4 regions of the Streptomyces sp. NPDC107546 genome follow, and region 2 is predicted to be linked to each of the others. Evidence: riboswitches for the same ligand, from Rfam matches in the RefSeq annotation. Region 2 holds a riboswitch; each other region holds the start of a gene.
What was found. A riboswitch is a leader RNA that binds a small molecule or an ion and turns the genes downstream of it on or off. The one in region 2 is predicted to bind S-adenosylmethionine.
Positions count from the first base shown of each region.

Region 1: it holds a riboswitch for S-adenosylmethionine, as region 2 does, so the genes downstream of both, ACZ7L1_RS32065 (amino acid ABC transporter permease) here and thrC (threonine synthase) in region 2, are expected to answer to the same signal.
Region 3: it holds a riboswitch for S-adenosylmethionine, as region 2 does, so the genes downstream of both, ACZ7L1_RS31985 (putative leader peptide) here and thrC (threonine synthase) in region 2, are expected to answer to the same signal.
Region 4: it holds a riboswitch for S-adenosylmethionine, as region 2 does, so the genes downstream of both, ACZ7L1_RS03070 (aminotransferase class V-fold PLP-dependent enzyme) here and thrC (threonine synthase) in region 2, are expected to answer to the same signal.

Region 1 covers NZ_JBVKBA010000032.1:53,028-57,023, forward strand. Annotated here, with positions in the region: gene ACZ7L1_RS32050 (FAD-dependent oxidoreductase) at 1-326, shown strand, start outside; gene ACZ7L1_RS32055 (4Fe-4S binding protein) at 323-655, shown strand; partial or broken gene ACZ7L1_RS32060 (glutathione S-transferase family protein) at 1,037-1,327, shown strand; SAM riboswitch class IV at 1,366-1,474, shown strand; gene ACZ7L1_RS32065 (amino acid ABC transporter permease) at 1,797-2,777, shown strand; gene ACZ7L1_RS32070 (amino acid ABC transporter ATP-binding protein) at 2,774-3,571, shown strand; gene ACZ7L1_RS32075 (transporter substrate-binding domain-containing protein) at 3,635-3,996, shown strand, end outside.
Region 2 covers NZ_JBVKBA010000018.1:125,533-129,528, reverse strand. Annotated here, with positions in the region: gene ACZ7L1_RS25375 (cold-shock protein) at 295-498, opposite strand; gene ACZ7L1_RS25370 (MoaD/ThiS family protein) at 948-1,223, opposite strand; gene thrC (threonine synthase) at 1,276-2,556, opposite strand; SAM riboswitch class I at 2,575-2,718, opposite strand; gene ACZ7L1_RS25360 (glucosyl-3-phosphoglycerate synthase) at 2,911-3,855, shown strand; gene ACZ7L1_RS25355 (alpha,alpha-trehalose-phosphate synthase (UDP-forming)) at 3,961-3,996, shown strand, end outside.
Region 3 covers NZ_JBVKBA010000032.1:34,249-38,244, forward strand. Annotated here, with positions in the region: partial or broken gene ACZ7L1_RS31965 (family 43 glycosylhydrolase) at 1-1,490, shown strand, start outside; gene ACZ7L1_RS31970 (AbfB domain-containing protein) at 1,563-1,943, shown strand; gene ACZ7L1_RS31975 (hypothetical protein) at 1,994-2,155, shown strand; gene ACZ7L1_RS31980 (hypothetical protein) at 2,166-2,291, opposite strand; gene ACZ7L1_RS31985 (putative leader peptide) at 2,533-2,664, opposite strand; SAM riboswitch class IV at 2,684-2,798, opposite strand; gene ACZ7L1_RS31990 (DUF1684 domain-containing protein) at 2,887-3,711, opposite strand; gene ACZ7L1_RS31995 (LLM class F420-dependent oxidoreductase) at 3,781-3,996, opposite strand, start outside.
Region 4 covers NZ_JBVKBA010000002.1:113,201-117,196, reverse strand. Annotated here, with positions in the region: gene ACZ7L1_RS03080 (rhomboid family intramembrane serine protease) at 1-48, shown strand, start outside; gene ACZ7L1_RS03075 (Lrp/AsnC family transcriptional regulator) at 45-326, shown strand; gene ACZ7L1_RS03070 (aminotransferase class V-fold PLP-dependent enzyme) at 369-1,730, opposite strand; SAM riboswitch class IV at 1,916-2,032, opposite strand; gene ACZ7L1_RS03065 (hypothetical protein) at 2,113-2,286, opposite strand; gene ACZ7L1_RS03060 (PRC-barrel domain-containing protein) at 2,312-2,668, opposite strand; gene trpD (anthranilate phosphoribosyltransferase) at 2,762-3,826, opposite strand; gene qcrB (cytochrome bc1 complex cytochrome b subunit) at 3,964-3,996, opposite strand, start outside.

The DNA of each region.
Region 1 (3,996 bases), on a different contig from region 2:
GCAACTACCTGCGGCACGCGGACCGTCTCGAGCCGGCTCTGCGGTCGCTGCACGGGACGTGGTCCGCGATCCGCGAAGGGCTGGGGGCGAGCGGTGAGGAGCTCTTCCGGGCCAGGGAAGCGGCCGCGATGGTGGCTCACGGCCGCTGGATGTACCACGCGGCACTGCAGCGCACCGAATCGCGCGGTATGCGCAAGCGGGCCGACAAGCCGACGCAGGATCCGGCCCAGCACTATCGGCTGCTCACCGGTGGGCTCGACGAGGTCTGGAGCACTCCCGAGCCGGCGTCGCGGGCACTGGTCACGATCGGAGGCCGAGCCGCATGATCGAGATCGTCGAGCCGGACCGCTGCATCGCCTGCGACCGGTGCATCGAGGTGTGCCCGACGCGCGTCTTCGACCGCGGCGCCGACGGCGTTCCGGTGATCGCGCGACAGGACAGCTGCCAGACCTGCTTCCAGTGCGAGGCGTACTGCCCGACCGACGCGCTGTTCGTCGCCCCGCTGGTGACCGCGGTCGCTCCGGGCTCGCGCTTCCGTGATGTGACACAGCTCGAGGAATCCGGTCTGCTCGGCGGATACCGGCGTGAACTCGGCTGGGGCAGGGGAAGGACGCTCGGTGCCCGCACCGCGGTCGGACCGGAGTATCCGGACTGACCGGCCTGAGCCGGCGCAGGTTCAACACCCAGACTCCTCACTCGGCCGAGGACGCTGGACACCGACCTCGAAGGTTGACTTGTCGCACGCCACTCTGACGATCCGCAAAAGTGGGCAAAGGTCGCAGGTTCAAATCCTGTGGTCACGACGGTGCGAAGGGTCCTCGCGGGCGAGAGCCGGCGGGGCCCTTTTGTGTGAGCCTTCAGCAGTGAGCACGCTGCTCGTCGGCACGTCACCCACGCCGACTCGTCCGACGCCGGATACACCGCGCACCACGCGATGTCCTCGGGCGCCCCGACCCGGCCGAGGACATCGGTGCGAGTTCCATCACAGGAGACCGTCGCCTCCCGACGGTTGCTATGGGAAACCTGTGCCCTGCGCTCCGCCGCCGATGTCGAGTTGTGGGTCGCCCTGGTCCAGCTCGACACCGTGCACCGCGATCACCTGGATGCCGCAGCCGTCCAGCGCGTCGCCGACCATCCCACGCTGTGGGCCCACGGCTGCCGCCTGGCCGTTCACCCGGCCCTCGGCGGCCACCTCGACCTCGACGGCATCGAACGCCGCCACAGCGCCCACTGCCGGGGCCTGGAGGACTCCGGAGCGGCCATCCGTATCCTGGACTGGACGGCCTACGCCGCCCTCTGGCCGTTCCATCTGGTGGACCGCCGTTGACATATGTTCGGGCCGTTGTCTTAATTACGGCTCAGAACGGTCATGAGTGTCAGCGTCAAGCCCTGGCTTGCTGACCGGCAACCCTCGCGCCGCGGTGGGGTGCCCCAGGTGACGACCCGACCGATGAAGTTTCGGTAAGCGCGAGGCCCCCAGGGCCGGAAGAGTGACGGTGACGCCATGCACGCAGCTCCCAGGACGGCGACGCGCCGCCCGCAGGGCTGCGTACGGCCGTATGCGAACCTGCTCGTCGCCGACCGTGCCGTCGATCTGCTCCGCGTGAACAGCGCACTGTGTACCGCACCGGGCCGTGCCCGCTGTCGGGGCTGACACCTCCCCGCAGTCCCCGCACTTCCTGACGAACACCGCGCCCGCGGTGTGCCGTTGCCCTCCCCGCCCGGTACCTCGCCGTCGTGTGCGCCGCCGCATGCCGCCGTGCTTCCGGGATGTTCCCACCCAGCCGGAGCCCACCATGAGTGAACCCCCTGGAGCCACCGTCATCCTCGCCGAGGCGCCGACCGCCGACGAACCGTCAAAGCCCCTCAGCGCACAGCGAGTTCTGCCGCTGCGGCGCCCCGGACGCTGGATCGCCACCGCGGTCGTACTGGTCCTGGTCGCCCAGTTCGTGCACGGACTGGTCACCAACTCCTTCTACCAGTGGGACCGCTGGAGTTACTGGTTCCTGCGCCCCACCATCCTCGACGGCCTCGTGATCACCCTCGAAGTCACCGCCTACAGTGCGGTGCTAGGTCTTGTCGGCGGCATCGTGCTCGCACTGGGCCGGCTCTCGAAAAGCCCGGTGCTGCGCGCGATCAGCTGGACCTACGTCTGGGCGCTGCGCTCGATCCCGCTCATCGTGGTGCTGATCTTCCTCTACAACTTCAGCGCCCTGTACAAGACGTTGAGCGTCGGCATCCCCTTCGGCCCGGCCTTCTTCTCCTTCGACGAGTCGAGACTCGCCACCGACATGGTCGTCGCGGTCGTCGGCCTCAGCCTCAACGAGGCGGCCTACGCGGCCGAGGTGGTCCGCGGCGGGATCCTCTCCGTCGACCAGGGCCAGCACGAGGCGGCCGCGGCGCTGGGCCTGCCGAAGGGCTACCAGTTCCGCAGGATCGTCTTCCCGCAGGCGCTGCGCTCGATCATCCCGAACTACGTCAACCAGCTCATCGGCCTGATCAAGGGCACCTCGCTGGTCTTCTACGTCTCCCTGCTCGACCTGTTCGGCTCCGCGCAGACCATGGGTTCCACCTACCCCGGCGACATCGTGCCGCTGCTGCTGGTCGTCACCGTCTGGTACCTGATCCTGACCAGCGTCGTCTCCGTCGTCCAGTTCTACGTCGAGCGGTACTACGCCCGCGGTGCCACCCGCAGCCTGCCGCCGACGCCGCTGCAGAAGCTCCGCACCGGGCTCACCGACCTGCGGGCCCGTATCCGCCGGGAGGCCGCCGTATGACCGCCGACACCATCGAGGCCCTGGCGGACGTCGAGGCCGCCACCGTCGTGGTCCACGACGTGCACAAGTGGTACGGCACCCACCGGGTGCTGAACGGCGTCGACCTGACGGTCCGGCCCGGCGAGATCACCGTGATCCTCGGCCCGTCCGGTTCCGGCAAGTCCACGCTGCTGCGGGTCATCAACCACCTGGAGAAGCCCGAGATCGGCTACGTCAGCGTCAACGGCGAGCCGATCGGTGTGAAGCGGCACGGCGACCGCCTCAAAGAGCTGAGCGAGCGGGCCATCCTCACCCAGCGCAGCCGGATCGGCTTCGTCTTCCAGAACTTCAACCTGTTCCCGCACCTGACCGTGCTGGACAACGTCGCTGCCGCGCCCGTCGCCACCGGGAAGCTCGGCAAGCCCGAGGCCCAGAAACTCGCCCGCGAACTCCTCGACCGGGTCGGCCTCGCCGACAAGACCGCCGCCTACCCGCGCCAGCTCTCCGGCGGCCAGCAGCAGCGCGTCGCCATCGCCCGAGCCCTCGCCCTGCGCCCCGGAGTCATCCTCTTCGACGAGCCCACCTCCGCCCTCGACCCCGAGCTCGTCGGTGAGGTCCTCGCCGTCATCAAGGACCTGGCGACCAGCGGCACCACCCTCATCATCGTCACCCACGAGATCGGCTTCGCCCGCGAGATCGCCGACCGGGTCGTCTTCATCGACGGCGGCAAGATCGTCGAGCAGGGCCCGCCCTCCGAGATCCTCGACAACCCCCGGCACGAGCGGACCAGGGACTTCCTCAGCAAGGTCCTCTGACCCTCCGCACCCCCAGACCTCCCCCCACGCCACCCTCATCACCTTCAGCGACAAGGAACGGCCATGCCCACCCAGTTCACCCGACGCAGCCTGATACGCGGCATCACCGCGGCGACCGCCGTCGCCTCCCTGGCCACCGGGCTCGCCGCCTGCGGTGGCAACAGCGACGCGGCCACCGCCACCGACAGCGCCAAGTCCGGCGAGGTCGTCATCGGACGTGTCTCCAACGGCGCCGCCACCCAGACCACCATCAAGGTCTCCGAGGTCAAGTCCATCAGCGCCGAACTGCCCGCCGCCGTCAAGAAGAGCGGCAAGCTGGAGATCGGCATCGGTGCCCTGCCCGCCGGGTTCCCGCCGCTGGCGTACGTCGGCAACGACCAGAAGACCCTCACCGGCTCTGAGCCCGACCTCGGCCGCCTGGTCGC
Region 2 (3,996 bases):
CGACGGACGGCCCCGGCCGGAGGTTCCTTGCCCCACCCGGCCCGCGGCCTCACCGACCCGGTCCTTCTGTTGTCACTCTCACCTTCAGAGTGCTAACGCCAATGATTAGCACTCGCCCCTGCCGAGTGCAAGCGGCTCCGAGGGGAGGAGGAGGTGAACGCTACGGTGCGCCCCCTGTCGGCACCCGCCCCGGACCAGTGTCCGAGCAGGGTGCGAACAGACCGAGGGGCCCGTACCCCGGACGGGATACGAGCCCCTCGACACGTCGAACGGTTCAGTCGTCGGCGCGTTGTATCAGGCGGTCACGCGGACCATGTCCGCCTGCGGGCCCTTCTGACCCTGTGAGATCTCGAACTCGACCCGCTGGCCCTCTTCAAGGGTGCGGTAGCCGTCCATCTGGATCGCGCTGTAGTGGACGAAGACGTCCGCACCACCGTCGACCGCGATGAAGCCGTACCCCTTCTCCGCGTTGAACCACTTGACGGTGCCCTGAGCCATGCCTAACTCCCCTATTACTGGCCCTTGCACAGATCCACACTTCGCGGATCCGGGTCAGACCTCACCCCCCAACGGTTGGGGGCGTGCGCCGGAACGCGTCGACCGCGGCTGAATGTATCTGTCCAACTGCCGTCTGCAACAGGTCAATCGGACGAGAATTCGGGGCCCGACCGGTCGGGAATGTACGGAGAACTCGCCCGAATTCAGGGCAAGTCGGGCCGGGCGAAGGGAATGAATGGCGCAAAAGCCCTGCACACTTTGGCTGCTTCTTGTCGAGCGCGCGGCAGGTGATCGCGGGTCCGGAAGGGGAGTCCGGGAGCGCGTTCCCCAACTCTACCGCGCTCAACCATGCAGAATTGCCCCCTCCGTTTCTCTCACGGAGAGGGCAATTCGATGAACTCTCGGTTACCTGCGTTACCGAGGGTAAGGATCGCGCGTCCGAACGACCGTCAGCCGCCCGCGACCGCGGGGATGATGGAGACGCCCGCGCCGTCCGGGGTGGCGGTCTGAAGGCCCTGCTCGAAGCGGACGTCGTCGTCGTTCACGTAGACGTTGACGAAGCGGCGCAGCTTGCCCTGGTCGTCCAGGACGCGGGCGGCGATGCCGGTGTGGTTCTTCTCCAGGTCGGCGATGACCTCGGCGAGGGTCGCGCCCTCGGCGGTGACCTCGGCCCGGCCGCCCGTGTAGGTGCGCAGGATGGTGGGGATGCGGACGTTGACGCTCATCGGGGGATGACCTCCGGTCGGGGTACGGCTGCTGGGTTGTGGCGGGAGGAGATCAGACGAGACCGGCCTCGCGGAAGGACTCGAGGGTAGGACGGATCGTCGCGGTCAGCCCCGTGTCGGCCACCGCGTCCAGCGTCTTCAGACCGTCCCCGGTGTTGAGGACGACCGTCGTCTTCGCCGGGTCGAGGACGCCGTTCTCGATCAGCTTGCGCGTGACACCGACGGTCACGCCGCCCGCCGTCTCGGCGAAGATGCCCTCGGTGCGCGCCAGCAGCTTGATGGCGTCCACGATCTGCTCGTCCGTCACGTCCTCCACGGCGCCGCCCGTGCGGCGGGCGATGTCCAGGACGTACGGGCCGTCGGCCGGGTTGCCGATCGCCAGCGACTTGGCGATGGTGTTCGGCTTCTGCGGCCGCACCACGTCGTGGCCCGCCTTGTACGCGACCGACACCGGCGAGCAGCCCTCGGCCTGCGCACCGAAGATCTTGTACGGCTTGTCCTCGACGAGCCCGAGCTTGATCAGCTCCTGCAGACCCTTGTCGATCTTCGTCAGCTGCGAGCCGGAGGCGATCGGCACCACGATCTGCTCCGGCAGCTCCCAGCCGAGCTGCTCCGCGATCTCGTACGCCAGGGTCTTGGAGCCCTCCGCGTAGTACGGCCGCAGGTTGACGTTGACGAAGCCCCAGCCCTCGCCCGCCGGGTCGCCGATCAGCTCCGAGCAGAAGCGGTTCACGTCGTCGTAGTTGCCCTCGATGCCGACGAGCTCGCCGCCGTAGATCGCGGCCATGACGACCTTGCCCTGCTCCAGGTCGTGCGGGATGAACACGCAGGAGCGGAAGCCGGCACGGGCCGCCGCGGCGCCGACCGCGCCCGCGAGGTTGCCGGTGGAGGAGCAGGACAGGGTGGTGAAGCCGAAGACGCGCGCCGCCTCCAGCGCCTGGGCGACCACGCGGTCCTTGAAGGAGTGCGTCGGGTTACCGGAGTCGTCCTTCACATACAAACCGCCGGTCACGCCGAGTTCCCGAGCGAGGTTGTCGGCCTTGACGAGCTTGGTCCAGCCCGGGTTGAGGTTCGGCTTGTCGGCGACGTCCGCCGGGACCGGCAGCAGCGGCGCATAGCGCCAGATGTTCGCGGGGCCCGCCTCGATGCGCTTCCGCAGTTCCTCGGTGTCGTAGCCGGAGAAGTCGTAGGCGACCTCGAGCGGGCCGAAACACTCCTCGCAGGCGAAGACCGGGCCGAGCGGCACCCGGTGGCCGCACTCGCGGCAGGACAGAGCCGCGGCGGGGCCGAGGTTCACGGAGTCGGTGGTGCTTGCAACTGTCTGCACAGCCATGTCAGGCGAGGCCCTTTCTCCTCATCTTCCTCACGACGCATCTCGCCGTGAGACGGAATTGGCACCTTCCCTAGCCGGGAGCCCCGCCTGCGAAGACGAGAGCCGACTGGAGGGTTGCCGGGGCTTCACCGGGCCGTGTCCCTCTGCCCCTCTGGATGAGCTGTATGTGGTTGTGTCGCCGGCGACGGGCCGGGGTGACCCCGACATGCGATGGTCACCGGCGTTGTTCAAGACTGTAACCGACGGCCGGGAGAGTTGAGATAGTCGTCCGAACCGCGAGATGGATCACAAGAGAGACCATTCGACCGTCCCCGACTCACCCCCCACCCGTACGAACGTGAGGAGCCGCAGACTGTGCTGGAAGAAGTCGAGCGCTGGCTGAGCACCCGCTCCTGGTCCGTCACCGACCGCCCGCTCCACCAGATCATGGCCGCGAAGCGAGCCTCGGGCTCCTCGGTCAGCGTCGTGCTGCCCGCGCTCAACGAGGAGGAGACGGTCGGCGAGATCGTCTCCGCCATCCGCCACGACCTCGTGCGGCAGGTCCCGCTGGTCGACGAGATCGTCGTCGTCGACTCCGGCTCCACCGACCGCACGTCCCAGGTCGCCGCCGCGGCCGGCGCGAGGGTGGTGCACCGCGACACGATCCTGCCACGCATACCGGCCGTGCCCGGCAAGGGCGAGGTGCTCTGGCGCTCCCTGCTCGTCACCGGCGGCGACATCGTCTGCTTCGTCGACGCGGACCTGAAGGAGTTCTCGTCGGACTTCGTGACCGGGATCGTGGGCCCGCTGCTCACCGACCCGGACGTGGACCTGGTGAAGGCGATGTACGACCGGCCGCTGGGCGGCGCAGCGGGCCAGGGCGGCCGCGTCACGGAACTGGTGGCGCGCCCGCTGCTCAACATGCACTGGCCGCAGCTCGCCGGGTTCGTCCAGCCGCTCGGCGGCGAGTACGCGGCCCGCCGATCCCTGCTGGAACGGCTTCCCTTCCCGGTCGGGTACGGCGTCGAGCTCGGCATGCTGGTGGACGCGCTGCACCTGGTGGGCCTGGACGCGCTGGCCCAGGTCGACGTCGGGGTGCGCAAGCACCGCCACCAGGACGGGCAGGCGCTCGGCCGCATGGCCGCCGCGATCTACCGCACGGCCCAGCTCCGCCTGGCCCGCGGCCATCTGGTCCGCCCGGCCCTCACGCAGTTCGAACGGGGGGCGGACGGCTTCGAGCCCCGGACGTACCGGGTGGACACGGAGGAGAGGCCGCCGATGGCGGAGATCGCGGAGTACATGGAACGAAAGGTGGCCTGAACCGTACGCAGCCGGACGTCCGAACGTCCGGACGTGACGGACACGGTTCCGCATACGGCCGAACCGTACGTTTGAGCGTTTTCGGCGCGGGCTAGGTTTCGTGGCATGGCTTCCACGCAGCATGCGCACGGCGCCCGCATC
Region 3 (3,996 bases), on a different contig from region 2:
CAACACCAGCAACGGCGCCGGCAACGGGTACCTCTTCACCACCGGCGATGCCTTCCGGACCGCCATCGCCTCCGGGGCCCCGTCCACCGAGCAGAACACTCGGACCTCCACCGCGCTGCCGCGCTCGGTCTGGAAGCACGTCACCTACACCCAGACCGGCACCACGGGAGTCCTCTACAGGGACGGCGTGGAGGTGGCCCGCAACACGTCGGTCACCCTCACCCCCGGTTCCATCGGGTCCGGTACCACCACGGCCGACTACATCGGCAAGTCCCTCTTCACCAATGACAAGCTCTTCAAGGGCAAGATGCGCGACTTCCGCGTCTACAACCGCGCGCTGACGCCCGCCGAGGTCCTCACGGTCAGCGGGAACACCACGGGCATCGCCACGGTCACCGACCCCTCACGGAAGATCGCCGCCCTCATCGACGACGCCAACAGCAGGATCACCCTGCCGATGAAGGAGGGCACCGGCCTCACCGCGATCGCCCCGCAGTTCACCCTCTCCCCAGGGCTCGTCGATCAGCCCGGCCTCCGGCACACCGCGCGACTTCACCAACCCCGTGACGTACCAGGTGACCGGCTCCGACGGGACGAAGCGGACCTGGACGGTCTCCGCGCAGATCATGAGGAGCCCGGTCCTGCCGGGGCTCACCGCCGACCCGAACATCGTCCGCTTCGGCGACACGTACTACATCTACCCGACCACGGACGGTTTCGCGGGCTGGAGCGGTACGCAGTTCAAGGCGTACTCGTCCAAGGACCTGGTCCACTGGACGGACCACGGCGTCATTCTCGACCTCGGTCCCGACATCGGCTGGGCCGACAGCCGGGCCTGGGCCCCGACGGCGACCGCGAAGAACGGGAAGTACTACCTTTACTACTCCGCCGACACCAGCATCGGTGTCGCGGTCTCCGACTCGCCCACCGGTCCCTTCAAGGACCCCCTGGGCAAGCCGCTGATCGCCCGCGGAGCCTACGCCGGCCAGATGATCGACCCGGACGTCTTCACCGACGACGACGGCCAGTCCTACCTCTACTTCGGAAACGGTCACGCCTACGTGGTCCCGCTGAACGACGACATGGTCTCGTTCGACGCCTCGAAGGTCACCGAGATCACTCCCAGCGGCTACAACGAAGGCTCCTTCGTCATCAAGCGCAAGGGCACCTACTACCTCATGTGGTCGGAGAACGACACGCGCGACGAGAACTACCGGGTCGCCTACGCCACCGGCTCTTCGCCCACCGGACCCTGGACCAAGCGGGGCGTGATCCTGGAGAAGGACCTTTCGCTCGGTATCAAGGGCACCGGTCACCACTCCGTGGTGCAGGTGCCGGGCACCGACGACTGGTACATCGCCTACCACCGCTTCGCCATCCCCGGCGGTGACGGCACCCACCGCGAAACCACCGTCGACAAGATGGAGTTCGACACCGACGGCCTGATCAAGAAGGTCGTCCCCACCCTGAGCAGCGTCGACCCCGTCTCGGGCGGTACCGCCCTGCCCACGAACACCACCCGCTCGCTCCGGTCCGTCAACTTCCCCGGCCGTTACGCCGTCGTGCGCTCGGACAGCCTGGGCTACCTCGACCCGGTGACGTCCTCCAGCACCACGGCGGTCAAGCAGAGCGCCACCTTCACCGTCGTCCCCGGCCTGGCCGACGGAAGCTGCTACTCCTTCCGTGACCCCTCCGGCCGCTACCTGCGCCACAAGGACTTCCGGATCCGCGCCGACGCGAGCAACGGCACGGCACTCTTCAACAAGGACGCCACCTACTGCGCCCGGCCCGGTTCGACCACCGGCTCGGTCAGCCTGGAATCGTACAACTACCCCGGCCGCTACATCCGCCACTACAACTACGAGCTGCGCCTCGACACCTACCAGGACAACGCCACCTTCCGCGCCGACAGTTCCTTCACACCGGTCAGCCCCTGGGCCTGACCGCCGTGTGCGGCTCGTACAGCAGAAACGGGGTCACGTCCTGGCAGGATGTGACCCCGTTTCGCCGGTCGGACGCGGCCTCGCGGGCCGTCGGTCGGACGCTGACGATCTGCCGGTCCTGGCTGGCGCCGCCGGTGACGGGCGCCGCCCTGCCCGACCTGCTGCACAGCGAACTCCACGCCGCCCTCGCCCGCCACCGACGGTCGGTCTGACCGCACCGCTTCAGGCAGCCGCCCACTCCAGCCCGAGGTCGGCCAGCTTCTGGAGCTTGTCCGCGGTGAGCTTGGACACCCACTCCGCGACCATCACCTGCGACGCCCCCATCGTGGAGCACGCTGCGGAACTCATCCACACAAAGGGAGTCCATGCGACGAACAACGAGCAGCTCCGCCGCGCCGCGGGCATCAGCAGATCGCCGGCAGATCGCAGCTCGACCACTACTTCCCGACCAAGGAAGCAGCTGGCGGGGATCTCGTACTGGCCGCCGGGATTGCGCTCGTCAAGGGGGGATCAAAGACAGACGGAGATCAGGCGCAGGCGGGTGCGGCGACGACAGGTGCCGTACTGCGACCAGCGGCGGGAAGGCCCGTCAGGCTTGACAGAGACAGCTGGTCAAGCGCTTGAGGTCGATGTGACGCCGGCGCGAGAGACGGGAGAACACGGTGGCGCCGGCGAAGCGGGCGCTGAGGTCACCACCGTGCCGCATATCGGTCCTCCACATATCCGGCCCCGGTCACGGGGCCACGCGCTTGCGGACATCATCGGTGATCCCGGCGGGCTTTCACCTGGCGCACCCCCACCGCGCGGGAGGGTTGCCGGTCAGCGAGCCAGGGCTTGACGCTGACACTCAATGCCGTTCGTGATCGTACGGAGCGGTCTTGTCGTACGCCAACGGCGCAAAAGGACGCCTTGTATGGGGAGTCGGGGCGAGAGTGCGTCCAGCTCAGGAGCCGCCGCGCTCGCGGGGAATCTTCTGGCCGGCCTCGATCGCCACCGGCAGCCGGTTCTCGGCTGGGGGCAGCGGGCAGGTGGCCAGGTCCGTGTAGGCGCACGGCAGGTTGGTGGCACGGTTGAAGTCCAGGACGACCGTACCGTCGGCGGCGGGCGGATCGAGGGCCAGGGCCCGGTTGGCGGCGTAGGTGGTGACCCCGGAGGTCTCGTCGGTGAACAGCACCATCAGCCGTCCCGCACCGTGGCCGGGGAACGCGGTCAGCGACAGCGGGCGCCCGTCGAGTTCGAACTCGACTCTGCCCGGGGCGTCGTAGACATGCTCAAGGCCCTCGACCGCGGCGCCCACGGTGGTCGGCCGCGGAGTGTCGAAGGGGATGTAGCGGCCCGTCACGGCCCAGCGCGGGTCGGGGGCGTAGGCGGGCGTTCCGGTGAAAGCCGTGCGCAGCGGCGCGTCCGGGTGCCGGGGGCGCACGATGTCCTGGCCGCCGCGCCTGGCGATCTCGATGACGGCGTCTCCCCAGAGGGCGTCGACGCCGCCGCGCTCGGGAAGCACGCCGAAGCGGTGCTCGCCGCGCACCGGCGCCCCGTCGACGACCAATTCCTCGGCGTCGTCGAGGTCTACGACGACGCCTTCAGGGCCGGTGCGCCACGCACCGGGCGCGTCCGGGAAGCGCTGGGGTCGGTCGTCGAGCCAGTGCAGGCCGGTGATCGCCAGGAACCCGTGCGGGGCGGCGAGCCGGGCCTCCTGAGCTCGGTACCACTCCAGCCAGGTCTCGGTGAAGGCGTGGAGGTCCGTGGTGGCGGCCTCGGTGGTCATGGGGGATCTCCTTTGTGCCGGGGGCCTTCGGGCAGGGGATACAGGGGGTTGTCGAGCGGACGGGTGTACTCAGCCGGCCAGTTCGCCGAGGAGTCGCCAGGTGCGTCGGCGATCGGCTTCTCCCGCGATCTCGGTGCCCGAGAACACGACCTCGGTGGCGCCGGCGTCGCGGTAACGGCGTACCTCGGCCTCGACCGTCTTCTCGTCGCCGATCACGGCCAGGTCGGCGGCCCGCCGGCCGCCGGAGAGTTCGATGACTCGCGCGTAGGATGGGATCTGTTCGTA
Region 4 (3,996 bases), on a different contig from region 2:
AGGGTGAAACCACCAGCCCAGGCCCCCGAGGGAGAACAGCAGCCGTGATCACCGCGATCGTGCTCATCAAGACCAGCGTGGACCGGATCCCCGAGATCGCGGAGCGGATCGCCTCGCTGGATTCCGTCAGCGAGGTCTTCTCCGTGACGGGGACGTACGACCTGATCGCCATGGTGCGGGTGAAGGAGCACGAGGAGCTGGCGGACGTCATCCCCGGGCGGATCAGCAAGATCCCGGGGGTCGAGGCGACGGACACCCACGTGGCGTTCCGTACCTACTCCCAGCACGACCTGGAGGCGGCGTTCGCGATCGGGCTGGACGCCTGATCCGCCCGATCCGCTGAACGCCGCCTCACCGGCCCTACCGGTTCAGACCGCCGGGACGCAGCGGCCGTTCTCCGTGCGGTACTGCCACCGCGCGCCGTCGCTCACCAGTTCCGTCACCGCGTTGACGAAGCGCTCCACATGCTCGTCGGGGGTGCCGGCGCCGAAGCTCACCCGGATCGCGTTGAGGGACTTCTCCCCGGGCGCCGCCTCGGGGGCGCCGCACTCGCCCTGGGTCTGGGGGTCGCTGCCGAGCAGGGTGCGGACCAGCGGGTGGGCGCAGAACAGGCCGTCGCGGACGCCGATGCCGTACTCGGCGGAGAGCGCGGCGGCGAAGTGGGAGCTGTTCCAGCCCTCGACGACGAAGGAGATCACGCCGACGCGGGGGGCGTCGTCGCCGAAGAGGGAGAGGATCCTGACCTCGGGGACGTCGGCGAGGGCCTCCGTGACCCTGCGGATCAGGTGCTGCTCGCGGGCGACCAGGGTGTCGAAGCCGGCCTCGGTGAGGGCCTTGCAGGCGGAGGCGATGGCGTAGGCGCCGATCACGTTCGGGGAGCCGGCCTCGTGACGGGCCGCCGTGTCGTGCCACTCCACGTCCACTCCTCCGTCCGTCCGGCGCGTGACCTTGCGGCTGGCGCCGCCGCCCGCGAGGTACGGCTCGGCCTGGCGCAGCCAGTCGGCGCGGCCGGCCAGGACGCCGGAGCCGAAGGGGGCGTAGAGCTTGTGGCCCGAGAAGGCGACCCAGTCCACGTCGAGGTCCTTGACGGACACCGGGTGGTGCGGGGCGAGCTGGGCGGCGTCCAGGACGATACGGGCGCCGTGCGCATGGGCGGCCGCCGCCAGCTCCTGTACCGGCCACAGCTCACCGGTGACGTTGGAGGCACCGGTGACGCAGACCAGGGCCGGGCCGTAGGGGTCGCGGTCGGCGAGGGCGCGCTCCAGGGTCTCGACGGCCTGCCGGGGGCTGCTCGGGGCGTCGAGGTAGGTGACCCGGGCGTCCCGCCACGGCAGCAGGGAGGCGTGGTGCTCGGTCTCGAAGACGAAGACCTGGCAGTCGGCCGGGAGGGCGGCGGCGAGGAGGTTGAGCGAGTCGGTGGTGGAGCGGGTGAAGACCACCTGGTCGGTGTCGCGGCAGTCGAGGAACTCGGCGACCGTGCGGCGGGCGTTCTCGAACAGGTCGGTGGACAGCTGGGAGAGGTAGCCGGCGCCGCGGTGGACGCTGCCGTAGTACGGGGCGTACGCCGCCACGTCGTCCCAGACGCGCTGCAGCGCGGGGGCGCTGGCCGCGTAGTCGAGGGCGGCGTAGGTGACGTCGCCGCCGGTGACGAGCGGGACGGTGACATCGCGCCCCAGAACGGGCAGCGGGGCACAGACGGACTGGTCGACGGCAAGGGTGGAGACGGACATGGGTGTACTCCCGTAGGGCAGGCGAGACTCACCGGTGCCGGAGGCGCGCACGGGCGCAGCGGTGTCCACGGCACGGAGAAGGTGAAAGGAAAAAGGAGCGCGGAGGCGGGGCTCTGCGGCCCTAACGCATTCGCTTGCTCACGGAAGGCTCCCTCGAACGACCAGGACCCCTGGAAGGCACGAGGGGTCCGCGCTTGCCGCAGACCTCGCTGCCTGCGACCTGGTCCTCACCCGGGGCACCCCGCCACGGACGGAGGGTTGCCGGACAGCCGGCCGGGGCCGAATGGCTGTCGCTCATGACCTGATGTGGAAACTACGACAGGTGATCAGCTGCTCGCAACTTCTGTCCGTATACCGGGACGGGCGGACCCGTCCCGGTGCGTCACCGAATCAGGTGGTGCTTCGAGTGCCGCCCCCAGCGCATACCGAACAGAAGGAGGCTGGCCAGGAAGACCACTATGCCGATGATCAAGAGGTAGAACAGCCCCTTCACGACCACGCCGATGATGCCCAGGGCGACCGCCGCGAGGATCAGGAACAGGAAGAACGCCATCATGGTGACCACTTCCCTCGGCCCGGGGTCAGCGGCGCGCGAGACGGCGTCCGCGGTCGGCACCGGGCTCGTAGGACCTGTCGTAGTGTTTGAAGATCTCTTCTTCCCGCTCGACCGGCAGCACGTCGTCCACGCCGATGGACGGCGCTTTGCGTACCTGCCCCTTGGAGTGGGCCACCTGGACGTATCCGGGTCCCACGGTCGCCTCGTCGATGGGGACGAAGACGAGCCTCTGCCGGGTCACCAGCCCGGTGCGGACGGTGGCCATGGCGGGCGTGTCGGTGGTGGTGTCGACGTACACCGCCTCAAGGGACCCGATCTTGCGGCCCTTGGCGTCGATCACGTCCCGGTTGCGCCACTCGCGGATATCGGCTGAATGGATCATGCCCAGCCTCCTTGCGGCCCGCGGGAGAGCTGCCTTTGTCTCACTGTACTCCAGCCAGCCTGACCTGGCCTTTTCCGCGGGGCGTGCCCGGAGTCAGGCGTTACTGGCGGCCACCCACCGCTCCAGGGCACGCTTGGCCGCGCCCGAGTCGATCGACTCGGCGGCCTTGGCCATGCCGGTGCGGATCTGGTCCGCCAGCGGGCCGTCACCCGGCTCCAGCGCCACCAGCGCCGCTGCAGAGTTCAGCAGGACGGCGTCCCGTACCGGGCCCGTCTCCCCGTCGAGAAGGCGGCGGGCGACCTCGGCGTTGTGGGACGGGTCGCCGCCGCGCAGGGCCTGAACCGGGACCAGTTCGATACCGGCGTCCCGCGGGTCGAAGGTCTCCTCGGTGACCTTGCCGTCGCGGACGATCCAGACGTGGGAGGTGGCAGTCGTCGTCAGCTCGTCGAGGCCGTCGTCGCCGCGGAACACCAGGGAGGAGTTGCCGCGCTCGGCGAGCACCCCCGCGATCATCGGCGCCAGTCGCGGGTCTGCGACGCCGACCGCCTGGGCCTTCACCTTCGCCGGGTTGGTCAGCGGGCCGAGGGCGTTGAAGACGGTCCGGATACCCAGCTGACCGCGCGCGGCGGCGACATGGCGCAGGGCGGGGTGGAACTTCACCGCGAAACAGAAGGTGATGCCCGCCTCCTCCGCGACCTGCGCCACCCGCTGGGGCGTCAGGTCGAGGTTGACGCCCAGCTTTTCCAGGACGTCCGACGAGCCCGACGCCGACGAGGCCGCGCGGTTTCCGTGCTTGACGACCTTGGCCCCCGTGCCGGCCACCACCAGCGCCGACATCGTGGAGATGTTCACCGTCTTCGCGCCGTCGCCGCCCGTGCCGACGATGTCGACCGTGCGACCCGACACCTCGATCACGTTGGCGTGCTCGTACATCGCCCGGACCACGCCGGTGATCTCCTCGACGGTCTCGCCCTTGGCCCGCAGCGCCACCACGAACCCGGCGATCTGCGCGTCCGTCGCCTCGCCGCGCATGATGCGGTCCATCGCCCAGGCCGTGTCGTCCGCGCTCTGGTCGCGGCCCTCGAGGAGCCCGTTCAGCACCTGGGGCCAGGAACGGCCCGCCGCGGTGTCGCCTCCAGCGGGGTGCACAGCGCTCATAAGCCGCTCCTGGGTCGGTGTCCCGGACTACGGGACGCGAGTCTCGAACAGGTCCACCCTATCCAGCTGGAGGCATGGCGAAGGGCCCCGTCCGAACACCGGACGGGGCCCTTCGACCGTGGCGTGGCGTGCAGCGATCAGTGGTGGCCGTGGCCGCTCGTGATCTCCTT